DNA from 2 places in the Streptomyces sp. NPDC056128 genome. Region 1 is predicted to be linked to the other one. Evidence: riboswitches for the same ligand, from Rfam matches in the RefSeq annotation. Region 1 holds a riboswitch; the other holds the start of a gene.
The links. Region 1 has a riboswitch for thiamine pyrophosphate ahead of ACFC1X_RS27865 (thiamine ABC transporter substrate binding subunit). Riboswitches for the same ligand answer to the same signal wherever they lie in the genome.
Positions count from the first base shown of each region.

Region 2: another riboswitch for thiamine pyrophosphate. It lies ahead of thiO (glycine oxidase ThiO); the one in region 1 lies ahead of ACFC1X_RS27865 (thiamine ABC transporter substrate binding subunit).

Region 1 is NZ_JBHJVQ010000019.1:23,418-30,924, forward strand. It holds gene rlmN (23S rRNA (adenine(2503)-C(2))-methyltransferase RlmN) at 1-894, shown strand, start outside; TPP riboswitch at 937-1,042, shown strand; gene ACFC1X_RS27865 (thiamine ABC transporter substrate binding subunit) at 1,121-2,206, shown strand; gene ACFC1X_RS27870 (ABC transporter permease) at 2,182-3,864, shown strand; gene ACFC1X_RS27875 (ABC transporter ATP-binding protein) at 3,896-4,915, shown strand; gene ACFC1X_RS27880 (LAETG motif-containing sortase-dependent surface protein) at 5,011-5,721, opposite strand; gene ACFC1X_RS27885 (VOC family protein) at 5,929-6,336, opposite strand; gene ACFC1X_RS27890 (hypothetical protein) at 6,474-7,507, opposite strand, start outside.
Region 2 is NZ_JBHJVQ010000012.1:171,381-178,887, reverse strand. It holds gene pknB (Stk1 family PASTA domain-containing Ser/Thr kinase) at 1-1,593, opposite strand, end outside; gene ACFC1X_RS23375 (thiazole synthase) at 1,799-2,596, opposite strand; gene thiS (sulfur carrier protein ThiS) at 2,600-2,800, opposite strand; gene thiO (glycine oxidase ThiO) at 2,797-4,011, opposite strand; TPP riboswitch at 4,009-4,120, opposite strand; gene ACFC1X_RS23360 (hypothetical protein) at 4,173-4,523, shown strand; gene ACFC1X_RS23355 (NAD(P)/FAD-dependent oxidoreductase) at 4,613-5,836, shown strand; gene ACFC1X_RS23350 (Rv2175c family DNA-binding protein) at 5,894-6,259, shown strand; gene thiE (thiamine phosphate synthase) at 6,379-7,038, shown strand; gene metF (methylenetetrahydrofolate reductase [NAD(P)H]) at 7,145-7,507, shown strand, end outside.

The DNA.
Region 1 (7,507 bases):
GGGCTGCGGGAGGCGCTGCTGCCCGAGCTGATGACGGTCGTCCGGCATCTGTCGACCGACCAGGGCACCACCCGCAAGACGCTCTGGAAGCTGTTCGACGGGACGCTCGTCGAGTCGGTGCTCATGCGCTACCCGGACCGGGTGACCATGTGCATCAGCTCCCAGGCCGGCTGCGGCATGAACTGCCCGTTCTGCGCCACGGGACAGGCCGGCCTGGACCGGAACCTGTCGACGGCCGAGATCGTGCACCAGATCGTGGACGGGATGCGGGCGCTCAGGGACGGCGAGGTCCCCGGCGGTCCGGCCCGGCTCAGCAACATCGTGTTCATGGGCATGGGCGAGCCCCTGGCCAACTACAACCGGGTCGTCGGCTCCATCCGCCGGCTCACCGACCCGGAGCCGGACGGTCTGGGGCTCTCCCAGCGCGGCATCACCGTTTCCACGGTCGGTCTCGTCCCGGCGATCAACCGCTTCACCGGCGAGGGCTTCAAGTGCCGCCTCGCCATCTCGCTGCACGCCCCCGACGACGAGCTGCGCGACACCCTCGTCCCCGTCAACACGCGCTGGAAGGTGCGTGAGGTGCTGGACGCCGGGTTCGAGTACGCCGCGAAGTCCGGGCGCCGGCTCTCCATCGAGTACGCGCTGATCCGGGACATCAACGACCAGGCATGGCGGGGCGACCGCCTCGGGCGGCTGCTCAAGGGCCGGCCGGTGCACGTCAACCTCATCCCGCTCAACCCCACGCCCGGCTCGAAGTGGACCGCGTCGCGGCCCGAGGACGAGAAGGCGTTCGTGGAGGCGATCGCGGCGCACGGTGTACCGGTGACGATCCGGGACACCCGTGGCCAGGAGATCGACGGGGCGTGTGGTCAGCTCGCCGCGAGCGAGCGGTAACCTGACCGGCGTCAGTACCTCGTAAACAGTAACCACATCTTCATATTCCGACAGGGGAGCGCCACAGCGCTGAGAGTGCGGCACCGGCCGCAGACCCTCCGAACCTGGCCCAGGTCATTCTGGGTAGGGAGATCGGTCACCACTCGAGCTGTTGCGCCCTGCCCGGGACCCTCGCCAGGGGTCGCGGGCGGGGCCGCGTCTTCTCCTGGTCACCCAGGAGGAATCAGTGAGCATCACCAAGAAGGTCACCGTCCTGGCCGTCGGTCTTGGCATGGTCGGCGGCCTGGCCGCGTGCGGGTCGTCGTCCGACGAGGGGCAGGGTTCCGGCGACTCCAAGACCGTGACCCTGGTCAGCCATGACTCGTGGGCTGCGTCCAAGGACGTCATCGCCGCCTTCGAGAAGAAGTCCGGCTACCAGGTCAAGGTGCTGGAGGACGGCGACGCCGGGCAGGCCGTGAACAAGGCCGTCCTCACCAAGGACAACCCGCAGGGCGACGTCTTCTTCGGCGTCGACAACACCCTGCTCTCCCGCGCCCTCGACAACGGGCTGTTCCAGCCGTACGAGGCGAAGGGCTCCGACCTGATCCTGCCCGAGTACCGGGCCGACCAGGACAAGCACCGGGTCACGCCCGTCGACACCGGTGACATCTGCGTCAACTACGACAAGGCGTACTTCAAGAAGCACGGGCTGACCCCGCCGGACTCCTTCGACGACCTGGTCGAGCCCGAGTACAAGGACCTGCTCGTCACCGAGAACGCCGGCAGTTCCTCACCCGGCCTCGGCTTCCTGCTCGGCACGGCCGCCAAGTATGGAGACGACGGCTGGCAGGACTACTGGAAGAAGCTCGAGGCCAACGGCGTCAAGGTCGTCGACAGCTGGGAGCAGGCCTACAACGAGGAGTTCTCCGGCTCGGCCGGGGGCAAGAAGGCCAAGGGCGACCGTCCGCTCGTCGTCTCCTACGCCTCCTCCCCGCCCGCCGAGGTGATCTACGCCGACCCGCAGCCGTCCACCGCGCCCACGGGCGTCGCCGACGGCACCTGCTTCCGCCAGGTCGAGTACGCGGGCCTGCTGAGCAACGCCAAGAACCCCGAGGGCGGCAAGGCACTCCTCGACTTCCTCATCAGCAAGCAGTTCCAGGACGACATGCCGCTGAACATGTTCGTGTACCCGGTGCGGGAGGGCGCGCAGATCCCCGAGGCGTTCGCGAAGTACGGGCCGCAGGCCAAGGACCCGCAGACCATGGACCCGGCGAAGATCGCCGACAATCGCGACCAGTGGGTCAAGTCGTGGACCTCGCTCGTACTGAAGTAGGCAAGGGTCCGGGCCGGACCCGGACCCTGCGCGGGAGCGCGGCGCGGCTCGCCCTGATGGTCGTGCCCGTCGCGTTCTTCGCGGTGTTCTTCGCCTACCCCGTCGCCGCGATTGTCGCGCGCGGCCTGGAGGTCGACGGCGCCTGGCAGTTCGGCCGGATCGGGGACGTGCTCGCCCAGTCCGACGTGCGGCACGTGCTGTGGTTCACGACCTGGCAGGCGCTGGCGTCCACCGCGCTCACCCTGCTGATCGCACTGCCCGGCGCCTACGTCTTCGCCCGCTTCGACTTCCCCGGCAAGCAGGTGCTGCGGGCGGTGATGACCGTGCCGTTCGTGCTGCCGACGGTCGTCGTGGGGACGGCGTTCCTGGCCCTGGTGGGGCGCGGCGGGCTGCTCGACGAGCTGTGGGGCGTACGGCTGGACACCACCGTGTGGGCCATCCTGCTCGCGCACGTCTTCTTCAACTACGCCGTCGTCGTGCGCACCGTGGGCGGCCTGTGGGCGCAGCTCGACCCGCGGCAGGAGGAGGCCGCGCGGATGCTCGGCGCCTCCCGCTTGCGGGCCTGGCGGCAGGTCACGCTGCCCGCGCTCGCTCCCGCGGTGGCGGCCGCCGCGCTGATGGTGTTCCTGTTCACCTTCACTTCCTTCGGCGTCGTGCAGATCCTCGGCGGGCCCGCCTTCTCCACCCTGGAGGTGGAGATCTACCGGCAGACGTCCCAGGTCTTCGACCTTTCCACGGCCGCCGTGCTGACGCTGATCCAGTTCGTGGCGGTCGCCGCGGTCCTCGCGGTGCACGCCTGGACGGTACGGCGGCGGGAGAGCGCCCTGCGGCTGGTGGACGCCGCCACGACCGCGCGCAGGCCCCGGGGCACGGGCCAGTGGGCGCTGCTGGCCGGCGTCCTGGGCACCGTCGCCCTGCTGCTGGTGCTGCCGCTCGCCGTGCTGGTCCAGCGGTCGCTCGGCGCACCCGGCTTCGGCTACTACCGGGCGCTGACCAGTGCCGACGGCGGCACCTTCCTGGTCCCGCCGATCGAGGCGATCGGCAACTCCCTCCAGTACGCCGTCGCCGCCACCGCCATCGCCGTGGTGATCGGCGGTCTCGCCGCCGCCGCGCTCACCCGGCGCGACGCGGGCCGCTTCGTGCGGGGCTTCGACGCGCTGCTGATGCTGCCGCTCGGGGTGTCCGCCGTGACGGTCGGTTTCGGGTTCCTGATCGCGCTGGACGAACCGCCGCTGGACCTGCGCTCCTCCTGGATCCTGGTGCCGCTCGCCCAGGCGCTGGTCGGTGTCCCCTTCGTCGTACGGACCATGCTGCCCGTACTGCGGGCGGTGGACGGACGGCTGCGGGAGGCGGCGGCGGTGCTCGGGGCGTCGCCGTGGCGGGTGTGGCGGGAGGTGGACCTGCCGATGGTGCGGCGGGCGCTGCTGGTCGCGGCCGGGTTCGCCTTCGCCGTGTCCCTCGGGGAATTCGGCGCGACCGTGTTCATCGCGCGGCCCGACAACCCGACGCTGCCCGTCGCCGTGGCGCGGCTGCTGGGCAGACCCGGGGACATGAACTACGGCCAGGCCATGGCCCTTTCGACGATTCTGATGCTGGTGTGCGCCGTGGCGCTGGTGGTGCTGGAACGGCTGCGCACCGACCGGAGCGGGGAGTTCTAGAGATGCGACTGGTTGTGCGGGTGATCCAGGGATGCTGCTGAGCCTTGAGGGCGCGACCGTCCGCTTCGGCGGGCGGGCCGTGCTGGACGCCGTCGACCTGGGGGTCGCCGAGCACGAGGTGGTGTGCGTGCTCGGGCCCAGCGGCAGCGGCAAGTCGACGCTGCTGCGGGCGGTGGCCGGGCTCCAGCCGCTGGACGCCGGCCGGGTGACGCTCGACGGGCGGGACCAGGCCGGGGTGCCCGCGCACCGGCGTGAGGTGGGGCTGATGTTCCAGGACCACCAGCTGTTCCCGCAGCGGGACGTGGCCGGAAACATCGCCTTCGGGCCCCGGATGCGGGGCGCGTCCCGTACCGAACAGCGGGACCGGGTGGGGGAGTTGCTGGAGCTGGTCGGACTGCCGGGCGCCGGACGCCGGTCCGTCGCCGCGCTCTCCGGCGGCGAGCAGCAGCGGGTGGCCCTCGCCCGGGCGCTCGCGCCCCGGCCCCGGCTGCTGATGCTGGACGAGCCGCTCGGTCAGCTCGACCGCTCGCTGCGGGAGCGCCTCGTCGTCGAACTGCGTGAACTCTTCGGCCGGTTGGGCACCACGGTGCTCGCCGTGACCCACGACCAGGGCGAGGCGTTCGCGCTCGCCGACCGGGTCGTGGTGATGCGGGACGGGCGGATCGCCCAGTCGGGGACGCCGCTCGAGGTGTGGCAGCGGCCGGCCGACGCCTTCGTCGCCCGCTTCCTCGGCTTCGACAACGTGGCCGGGGCGACCGTCGCGGGGCAGGTCGCGGACACCCCTTGGGGCAAGGTCCCGGTCCCCGAGGACGCCCTCCAGGGGACGCGGACGGTGCTCGTGCGCCCGGCCGGGGTCCGGATCGTCGCCGCCGACGCGGGCCTGCGCTGCACGGTCGCGGCCCGCACCTTCCGGGGCACCCATGTCGCCGTGCAACTCCAGCCGGAGGACGCGCCGCGCCTGGAGGCGGCGTGCGCGCTGCGGGCGGCGCCGGAGGTCGGGGACGCGGTCGGGGTGGAGTTCGACGCGGCGGAGGTCGTCGTGCTCGGCTGAGCGCCGGCCCGCGACGGGGGCGCTCCTCGGACATGACGGTGGCCCGCCCCCGAACCGGGGACGGGCCACCGCCGCTGTCCATCTGTGTGCGGGCGTCAGCGGGTGCTGTTCGCTCCGCGACGGCGCAGGCCGAAGAAGACGGCACCGCCACCGACGGCGACCAGGGCCGCCGCGATACCGGCGATCATGCCGGTGTTGGAGTTGGCGCCGGTCTCGGCGAGGTTGGAGTCACCGGCCGCCGGGGACGGGGCGTTGCTCGGCGCGGCCGCCGGGGCGGTGCTCTCGTCCTCCGTCGGCGCGGGGGCCGAGGTGGACGGCTCGGGAGCCGGGGTCTCCGTCTCGTCGGACGGGGTCGAGGAGCTCTCCGACGGGGTCGGGCTCGGAGTGTCCTCGGTCTTGCAGGGGGTCGACGGGGTCACGAGGTTCGGCTTGATGTCCTCGTCGACGTACCGGTCGGCCTTGACGTGGATGCGGTACTCGGCGTTCGGCTTCCAGTCCGCGGCGAAGGTGATGGTGCTGCCGTCGCGCGAGCCCTTGACGGTCTTCTCGCCGATCTTCTCGGCGTCGGCGCCGTTGTTCTGCAGGTAGACGGTGACGACGGCGGGGATGCCGGCGGGGTCCACGTCGGTGACGGTGATGACACCCTTGTCGCCTTCGCACTTGGCGGCGGCGGAGAACTCGCTGATGTCACAGGCGAGGGCGTTGCCGGCGGCGCCGACGGCCAGAGCCGCCGAGGCGGCGACGACGCCGAGGGCGCGGACGCTACGGCGTGATGCCGTGCGGCTGATTATGGACAGGACTGCCACGTTTGTCCTTTACGGGAGCACAGATGGGGGGTGGGCAGGGTGCCGACGCCCGATGACACGGCATCAGCACACCCATGAGCCTCACTGGTTTATAAGCGGTGCATAAGCAGTGTCAACGCATATGCCAGCCAAGCACGTTGACTTTGCCGTCTTATTAACCGCCGACACGTTTCAGCGCGTCGGGAGGTGCCCCGGCCCCCTGCCGGCTCAGCCTTCGACCGCCGCCGGGTCCATCCACACGACCTCCCAGGTGTGGCCGTCGAGGTCGTCGAAGGCGCGGCCGTACATGAAGCCGTGGTCCTGGGTCTCGCCGCTGACCGAACCGCCCGCCGCGACCGCCTTCTCCACCAGCTCGTCGACCTTCTCGCGGCTCTCGGCGCTCAGCGCGAGGAGCACCTCGCTGGACTTGGCGGAGTCCACGATCTCCTTCTTCGTGAACTGGCGGTACTTCTCCGGCGTGTGCACCATCACGACGATGGTCTCGCTGAGCGGGATCGAGGCCGTGGTGTCGTCGCTGAAATGCGCGTTGATCTCGTAGCCGAGACCGTTGAAGAACTTCTTCGAGGCGGCCAGGTCGTTGGTGGCCAGGTTCACGAAGATCATCTGCTGGTACATGAGGGCCTCTCCCGTAAGTGCGCTGCCGTTGTCGTGCTGTTCGAGAAGTTAGACGTGCGGGGCACGCGAAACTCATCGTCGTTCCGCGGATCTCTTCGAGAATTTTTCCGGGGTTCTTCGAAGGCGTCCGCGTGCGGTCAGCGGGACAGGGGGAGCGCCGCAAGTTCCGCGACGATCAGGGTCAGCGGACCGAACAGGGCGAGCAGCGCGGCGGCGCGTACCGCGGCGGCGCCGCGCAGGGTCGCCGGGGGCGCGCCCAGCCGCAGCAGGGCGTCGGTGGTGTCGGCACGGGCGTGCTTGGCCTCCACGGCCGCGGTGAGGAGGGTGGCCACCGTGCAGCCGGCCACGAGGAGGGCGCCCAGGGTGCTCAGCGGGCCGAAGTCCGGGCCGTCGGTGGCGTACAGCGAGGTGGCCACGTAGGCCGCGGCGGCCACGGCGCAGACGACGCCGAGGGGGCGGCCGATGCGGTGCGCCTCGTCCATGAGGACGCGTCCGGCCAGCAGCCGCAGGGCGCCGGGGCGGGCGGCCTGGAGGAGGCGGCCGCACAGGTGGGTGAGGCCGGGACCGGCGAGCGCGAGGCCCAGGGCGGTGAGGGCCCAGCCGATGAGTACGCCGGCCGAGGGGGCGGTGTCGGGGGTGGTGGCCGGGTGCCCGGTGTAGGTCTCGACGGTGAGGCCCGCGGCGAGCACGGCGATGCCCCAGGGGAGGACGGTGGTGTTCGGCGGGCGGGGTGTCGGGAGGGCGGGGGCGGGGCCCTGCGCGGGCGGGGGGCCGTCCTGGTCCGCCGCGGGGGCGTCGTCACCGGCCCGCGTCAGCAGGGCGGCTCCCCCGGAGGGGACGTCCGAGGACTCGGCGGAACCGGCGGTCGCCTGCCGGGCCGCGGGCGCCGGGGCACCGGCCTCCGCCGGGGACGACGTCCAGCGGGCGCCGAAGCGGCCGTAGGTGCCGAAGGTCTCCCGGGCCTTGCCCCAGCCGTACGCGCCGAAGCGGCCGTAGCCGCGGACGCCGGTGGCCCGGGCGCGGCGCGGCTCGCGGGGGCGCTGGGAGTACGCGACCGCGGCCGAGGCGGCGGCCGGTACCAGGGCCAGCAGCGTCAGGATCGCCGGGGCCGGGAGGGACTGGCCGACGGCCAGCGCGTCGGCCGCGACGCCGTCGAAGGGCAGGCCCGTCA
Region 2 (7,507 bases), on a different contig from region 1:
CCGCGCGTCCTCCAGGCCGACGCCGGCGACGTCCGGGACGTCCACCGGGCTGCCCTTGCTGACCACGAGCGCGACCGCCGAGCCGCCGCGCACGGTGGTGCCCGACGCGGGCTTGGTGGAGATCACGAAGCCCTTGGGCACCTCGTCGCTGAACGCGCGGGTCACCATGCCCGGCTCCAGCCCCTCGTCCTTCAGCAGAGTGCGGGCCCGGTCCAGCTTGTAGCCCTCCAGGTCCGGCAGCTTCACGGTGTCGGGGCCGTCGGAGACCGTGAAGGACACGGAGTCGTTCTTGCGGATCCGGGACCCCACGCCGGGGTCGGTGCTGATGATCTTGCCGCGGTCCACGGTGTCGCTGTGCGCGTGCCGCACCTTGCCGACGTCCAGCCCGGTGTCCTCCAGCCGGTCGCGGGCCTCCGCCTCGGTCTTCGAGAGCAGCGGCGGCACCTTCGTGAACTGGCCGGAATTGATGTACCAGACGCCGGTGCCCAGGCCGAGCACCAGCAGCACGGCCAGCACGATCGTCAGTGGGCCCCGCCGCACCCCCGGCCGGCGGCGCCGGGGCGGGTCCGGCGGGGGAGACGCCAGCCGGCTGGTGTGCTGGACTCCGTCGTCGGCGGCGCCGTACTCGTCCTCGTTGACCGGCAGCGGCCGGGGCACGGTGAGCGAGCGCGGAATGACACTCGTGCGGTCCTCGGCATTGTCGTGCTCCGTGGAGAGCGCCTGCGGCGGCACCGCGTCCAGCTGCTCGGCGGTCAGCGCCGCGCGGGCCTCACGGGCCCGCGCGAGCAGCGCCACGGCGTCGTACGGCCGGATCTCCGGGTTGCGCGCGGTGGCCGCGGCGACCAGCTCATCCAGCTCGTACGCCATCCCCGGCACGGCGGAGGACGGCGGCGGCACGTCCTCGTGGAGGTGCTTGTAGAGCACCACCGCGGCCGAGTCCCCCTCGTGCGGCTTGCCGCCGGTCAGCATCTCGTAGAGCACCACGCCGCACGCGTACACGTCGACCCTGGGGTCGGCGGCGCCGTGCTCGACCTGCTCGGGCGCCAGGTAGGAGACGGTGCCGAGGACGGCGCCGGTGGTGCTGGTGACGGTGTCCACGGAGCGGACCAGGCCGAAGTCGGCGACCTTGACCCGGCCGTCGTCCCCGATCAGCACGTTCTCCGGCTTCATGTCCCGGTGCACGAACCCCGCACGGTGCGCGGCGCCGAGGGCGGCCAGCACCGGCTCCAGGATGTCCAGCGCGGCCCGCGGCCGCAGCGCACCGCGCTCGCGCAGCACGTCACGCACGGTGCAGCCCGCGATGTACTCCATGGCCAGGTAGACGTACGCCCCGTCGGCCCCCTGGTCGAAGACCTGGACGACATTGGGGTGGTCGAGGCGGGCCACCGACTTGGCCTCGCGGATGAACCGCTCGACGAAGCCGGCGTCGGTCGCGAGCGCCGGGTGCATCACCTTCAGCGCGAGCACGCGGTCCAGGCGGGTGTCCACGGCCCGGTAGACCGTGGCCATCCCGCCGACCGCGATCCGCGCCTCGACGCGGTACCGGCCGTCGAGCACCTGCCCGACGAGAGGGTCCTGAAGGGTCGTGTCCACGCAGGCGAGTGTACGAGCCACGACCGACACCCCGCGCTCGCCGCCCGCCACCGGGGCGGTACTGCAGCGCACCTGTGACGCACGTGACACGTACCGGGTCACGACGGTCGGCCGCCGACGGCGCCGCACCCCCACGGGAGAGCCCAGCCTCTTGTCCGACTGGAAACGGGTGGTGCGTGGGTGGGAAACGTCCTACAACGCAGGGTCACTGAAAAGCAGGCCGCTCCGGATCAAGCTCAGCCAGCCCCTCCGCAGAAGACGACGCCGACGCGAAGTGCCGCCGAGGAATCCGCCCGGCCCGCCGGGCCAACCGCCCCGCCTCCACCGCGGCCCGCATCCCCGCAGCCATCAACACCGGCTCCTGCGCCCGCGTCACCGCGGAGGCGAGCATCACACCCGCACACCCCAGCTCCATCGCCAACGCCACGTCCGACGCCGTACCGGCCCCCGCGTCCAGAATCACCGGCACCCCCGCGCGCTCCACGATCAGCTCGAAGTTGTGCGGGTTGCGGATCCCGAGCCCCGACCCGATCGGCGAACCCAGCGGCATGATCGCCGCACACCCCACGTCCTCCAGCTTCCGCGCGAGAACGGGGTCGTCGTTCGTGTACGGCAGCACCGTGAACCCGTCGTCGACCAGCGTCTCCGCCGCCTCCAGCAGCTCGATCGGGTCCGGCAGCAGCGTGCGCTCGTCGGCGATGACCTCCAGCTTGACCAGGTCCGTGCCGAGCGCCTCGCGTGCGAGCCGGGCGGTGAGCACCGCCTCCCCGGCGGTGAAGCAGCCGGCCGTGTTGGGCAGCACCCGGATGCCGAGCTTCTCCAGCACCGACAGCACGGACCCGTGCACCGACGCGTTCACGCGCCGCATCGCGACCGTGGTCAGCTCCGTCCCGGAGGCCACCAGCGCGCGCTCCAGCACGTCCAGGCTGGGCGCCCCGCCGGTACCCATGATCAGACGGGACGCGTACGACGTGCCGTCGAGGACAAAGGGATCGTCGGCCATGGTTCAGCCTCCTTGCACAGCGGTGAGGACCTCGACGCGGTCGCCGTCGGCCAGGGCGGTGGCGGACCACCGCGCGCGCGGGACCACGGTTTCGTTCAGGGCGGCGGCCACTCCGGACGGCGCGGTGGTGAGCGTGCCCACCAGGGCGTCCAGGGCGGTACCGGGAGCCACCTCGCGCGGCTCGCCGTTGACGGAGATGTTCATGCGGACTGCTCCGAGAGTGCGGGGGCGGCGTCGAAGCGCCGGGGGGTGAAGGGGCGGGCCTCGTCCGGCAGCTCCCCGGTGGTCAGGGCGTGCGCCATGGCGTCGCCGGTGACGGGGGTGAGCAGGACGCCGTTGCGGTGGTGCCCGGTGGCCAGCAGCAGCCCGTCGAGGCCGGTCGGTCCGAGCAGCGGGGCGTTGTCGGGGGAGGTGGGGCGCAGGCCCGCGCGGGTCTCCGTCAGGGGCAGCTCCGTGATGCCGGGGACCAGCTCGTGGGCGTCGCGCAGCAGCTCGTAGACGCCCCCCGCGGTCACGGTGGTGTCCCAGCCCAGCTCCTCGCTGGTGGCGCCGACGACCAGCTCGCCGCTCTCCCGGGGCACCAGGTAGACGTGGTTGCCGCGCACCACGGCGCGCACGGTGCGGTTCAGCAGCGGCCCGTGCGTCCGCGGCATCGTCAGCCGCAGCACTTGCCCCTTCACCGGCCGTACCGGCGGCAGCACGGCGTCCGGTACGCCCGCGAGCCGCCCGCTCAGGCTGCCCCCGGCCAGCACCACCTGCCCGGCCTCCAGCGCGGTTCCGTCGGCGGTGGCGACCCCGGTGGCCCGCTCCCCGGGCCCGACGATGAGCCGGTCGGCCCACACCCGGTGGAAGACCACGCCCGCCCGCTCACAGGCGGCCACGAGCGCGTGGGTGAGGCGCCGGGGGTCGATCTGGTGGTCGCCGTCCACCCGCAGGCCCCCGCGCACGCCCGGCGCGAGCATCGGCTCCAGGCGCCGGCACTCACGTCCCGACAGCCACTCGGACTCCAGGCCGGAGCGCTGCTGGAGGGCGTGCAGTTCGCGCAGGTGGGCGCGGTCGTCGGCGTCCAGCGCGACGGCGAGGGTGCCGCAGCGGCGGTAGCCCAGGTCATGACCGGTGACGTCGGTCAGCTCGGCCGCGAACTCCGGGTAGCGGCGGGCCGAGGCGAGGTTCAGCGAGAGCAGCGTCTGCTCGCCGTAGTGCAGCTCCGTGACGGCGGCCAGCATCCCGGCCGCCACCTGCGCCGCCCCGCCGCCCGGCTCGGGATCCACGAGGGCGGTGACGAGCCCGCGCTGCGCGGCCCGCCAGGCGGTGACCAGACCGATGACGCCACCGCCCACCACGAGGACGTCGGGCCTACGGGACACGGTGGGTGACGACACGGTGTGTGACGAGCTGTGTGTTGAGGACGGCATGGGCGTCCAGCCCCTCCCTTCGCCGGCATGACCCGGATCAGGTTCGTACGGTCGGAGGCCGCCAGCCTCCCTCTCAGCCCGGTGCGTCCGGGCTCCCGCGAGTGCTTTACGTTGGCCAGCCTAGCCCGCAGCGCCTCGCACTCGTAAGGGAGCCTCCGCCCGTGACCCGTTCACTCCACGGACTCGTCCTCGCCCCCGTCGCCGACCAGGCGCCCGGCCAGGTGGGCACCCGCACCCGGTTCACGTACCACGAGCGGGACGGCGCCGTCTGGGCCGACTACGCGGGCGGCGACGTCGTCCGCGGCCACCTGGTGGGTACCCGCGCGGGGGACCGGCTCGACTTCCGGTACGTGCAGCTCAGGACCGACGGCAGCACGGCGTCGGGGCACTGCGTGTCGACCGTGGTGGAGCTGCCGGACGGCCAGGTGCGCCTGGAGGAGAGCTGGGAGTGGGAGTCGCGCCCCGGCAGCGGCACGAGCGTTGTGGAGCAGGTCACGGTGCACGAGCACTGACTGACAAATTGTCAGGTGGCTAAGGTGATCAGGTGAGCGAGCAGACGCGGGAGCGGGGACCGGAACCGGCGGCGGACGACGCGCGCCGCGTGGTCGTGGTGGGCGCCGGCATGGCGGGCGTGCAGACCGCCGTCGCCCTGCGGGAACAGGGCTTCACCGGCACCGTGACACTGATCGGCGCCGAGCCCCACCAGCCCTACGACCGGCCTCCGCTGTCCAAGGCCGTCCTGCTCGGCACGGCCGAGGGCTCCGCCTTCGACGTCGACTTCGAGGCACTCGGCATCACCCTGCGGCTCGGCTGCGAGGCCCTGGGCGTCCGCCCCGGCGCGCACCTCCTGGACACCTCCGAGGGACCCGTGCCGTACGACTCCCTGGTCCTCGCGACCGGCGCCGAACCGGTCCGGCTCCCCGGCACCGACGGCGTGCCGGGCGTGCACCTGCTGCGCACCCTGGACGACGCCGAACGGCTGCGCCCCGTCCTCGCCCGCCGCCACGACATCGTCGTCGTCGGCGCGGGCTGGATCGGCGCCGAGTTCGCCACCGCCGCGCGTGAGGCCGGCTGCGCGGTGACCGTGGTGGAGGCCGCCGACCGGCCGCTCGCCGACGCGCTGCCCGCCGAGGTGGCCGCGCCGATGACCGCCTGGTACGCCGACGCGGGCGCCGCCCTGCGCACGCACGCGCGCGTGGAGCGCGTCGAGCCCGGCGACCCCGGTGACCCGGGGGAGCCCCTCCGGGTCGTCCTCGACGACGGCACCCGGCTGCCCGCCGACGCGGTCGTCGTCGGCATCGGCGCCCGCCCCTCCACCGCGTGGCTCGCCGGCTCCGGGATCGCCCTCGGCGCGCACGGCGAGGTCCTGGCCGACGACCTCCTGCGCACCTCGGCGCCGGACGTCCACGCGGTCGGCGACTGCGCCTCCTTCCCCTCCGCCCGCTACGGCGAGCGGCTGCTGGTGCACCACTGGGACAACGCCCTCCAGGGCCCGCGCACCGTCGCCGCCGACATCGTCGGCGCCCCCGCGGGCGAGACCCCGGCGGCGTACGACCCGGTGCCGTACTTCTGGTCCGAGCAGTTCGGCCGCTTCGTCCAGTACGCCGGTCACCACACGGCCGCAGACACGGTCCTGTGGCGCGGGGACCGCACGGGCCCGGCCTGGACGGTCTGCTGGCTGCGCGAGAACCGGCTGGTCGCCCTCCTGGCGGTGGGCCGCCCCCGCGACCTGGCGCAGGGAAAGCGGCTGATCCAGGCGGGCACGACGATGGACCCGGTGCTGCTGGCCGACCCGGCGAGGCCGCTCAAGGGGGCGACGGCGTAGCACCGGTCCGGACGGGTCCGGCTTCCTCCTGTCAGTGCCAGATGGCAGGCTGGAGACGTGACCGAGATTGACGCAAAGACCGATGCTCTCGTGCCTGCCTGGCTCACCGTTCCCGACATCGCCGAAATGCTCGGTGTCGAGGTGACCCGCGTACGCCAGCTGATCAAGGAAGGCCAGCTCATCGCCGTACGGCGGGGTGAGAACCGCGCGCTGCACATCCCGGCGGCCTTCATCGACGAGGACAAGGTCGTCAAGGGCCTGGTCGGGACCCTGACGCTGCTGCGGGACGACGGCTTCACGCCGGAGGAGATGCTGGAGTGGCTCTTCACCCCCGACCCGACCCTGCCGGGCACCCCGGCCCAGGCACTGAGTGAGAATCGCGGCACGGAGGTGAAGCGCCGCGCCCAGGCGCTCGCCGTCTGACCCGACCCACACCGCCCGGCGTACGGGCCGCGCGACCGCCACGGTCCGCGGCCCGTACGCCGCACGGCCGTGCGGCCCGCGCCGGCCCACGCCATCCACCGACCCGGGGGGACACCCGCATGCCCGACACCGCTCCGACCACCGCCCGCGCCCGGCTCGCCGACGCCCGGCTCTACCTGTGCACGGACGCCCGCCGGAGCCAGGGCGACCTGCCCGAGTTCCTGGACGCCGTACTGGCCGGCGGCGTCGACATCGTGCAGCTGCGCGACAAGGGCATGGAGGCCGCCGAGGAGCTGGAACACCTGGCGGTCCTCGCCGACGCCTGCGCCCGGCACGGCAAGCTCCTCGCGGTCAACGACCGCGCGGACGTCGCGCACGCCGCCCGCGCCGACGTGCTGCACCTCGGCCAGGGCGACCTCCCGGTCCCCGCCGCCCGGGCGGTCCTCGGCGACGACGTCCTCATCGGGCGGTCCACGCACGCCGAGTCCGAAGCCTCCGCCGCGGCCGTCCAGGACGGCGTGGACTACTTCTGCACCGGCCCGTGCTGGCCCACCCCCACCAAGCCCGGCCGCCACGCCCCCGGCCTCGACCTGGTCCGCCACACCGCGTCGCTGGGCACCGACCGCCCCTGGTTCGCCATCGGCGGCATCGACCTCGGCAACCTCGACGAGGTGCTGGAGGCGGGCGCCCGGCGGGTCGTCGTCGTCCGCGCGATCACCGCCGCCGACGACCCGGGCGCGGCCGCGGCCGAGTTCGCGAAGCGGCTGCGGCAGCCGTAGGCGGATGCCGGAGGCATGTGTCCAAGGGGTGGACAACAAATCGACAATACGGACAAATATCCCGCATCCGGTTGGGTGACCGCCGCCCCCTGGCTAACCTGCCCGTATGGCCCTCGGAACCGCAAGCACGAGGACTGACCGCGCCCGCACGGTGCGTGACATCCTCGCCACCGGCAAGACGACGTACTCGTTCGAGTTCTCGGCGCCGAAGACGCCCAAGGGCGAGAAGAACCTGTGGAGCGCGCTGCGCCGCGTGGAGGCGGTGGCCCCGGACTTCGTCTCCGTCACCTACGGCGCCGGCGGTTCCACCCGCGCGGGCACGGTCCGGGAGACCCAGCAGATCGTCGCCGACACCACGCTGACCCCCGTGGCCCACCTCACCGCCGTCGACCACTCCGTCGCCGAGCTGCGCAACATCATCGGCCAGTACGCCGACGCCGGGATCCGCAACATGCTCGCCGTGCGCGGC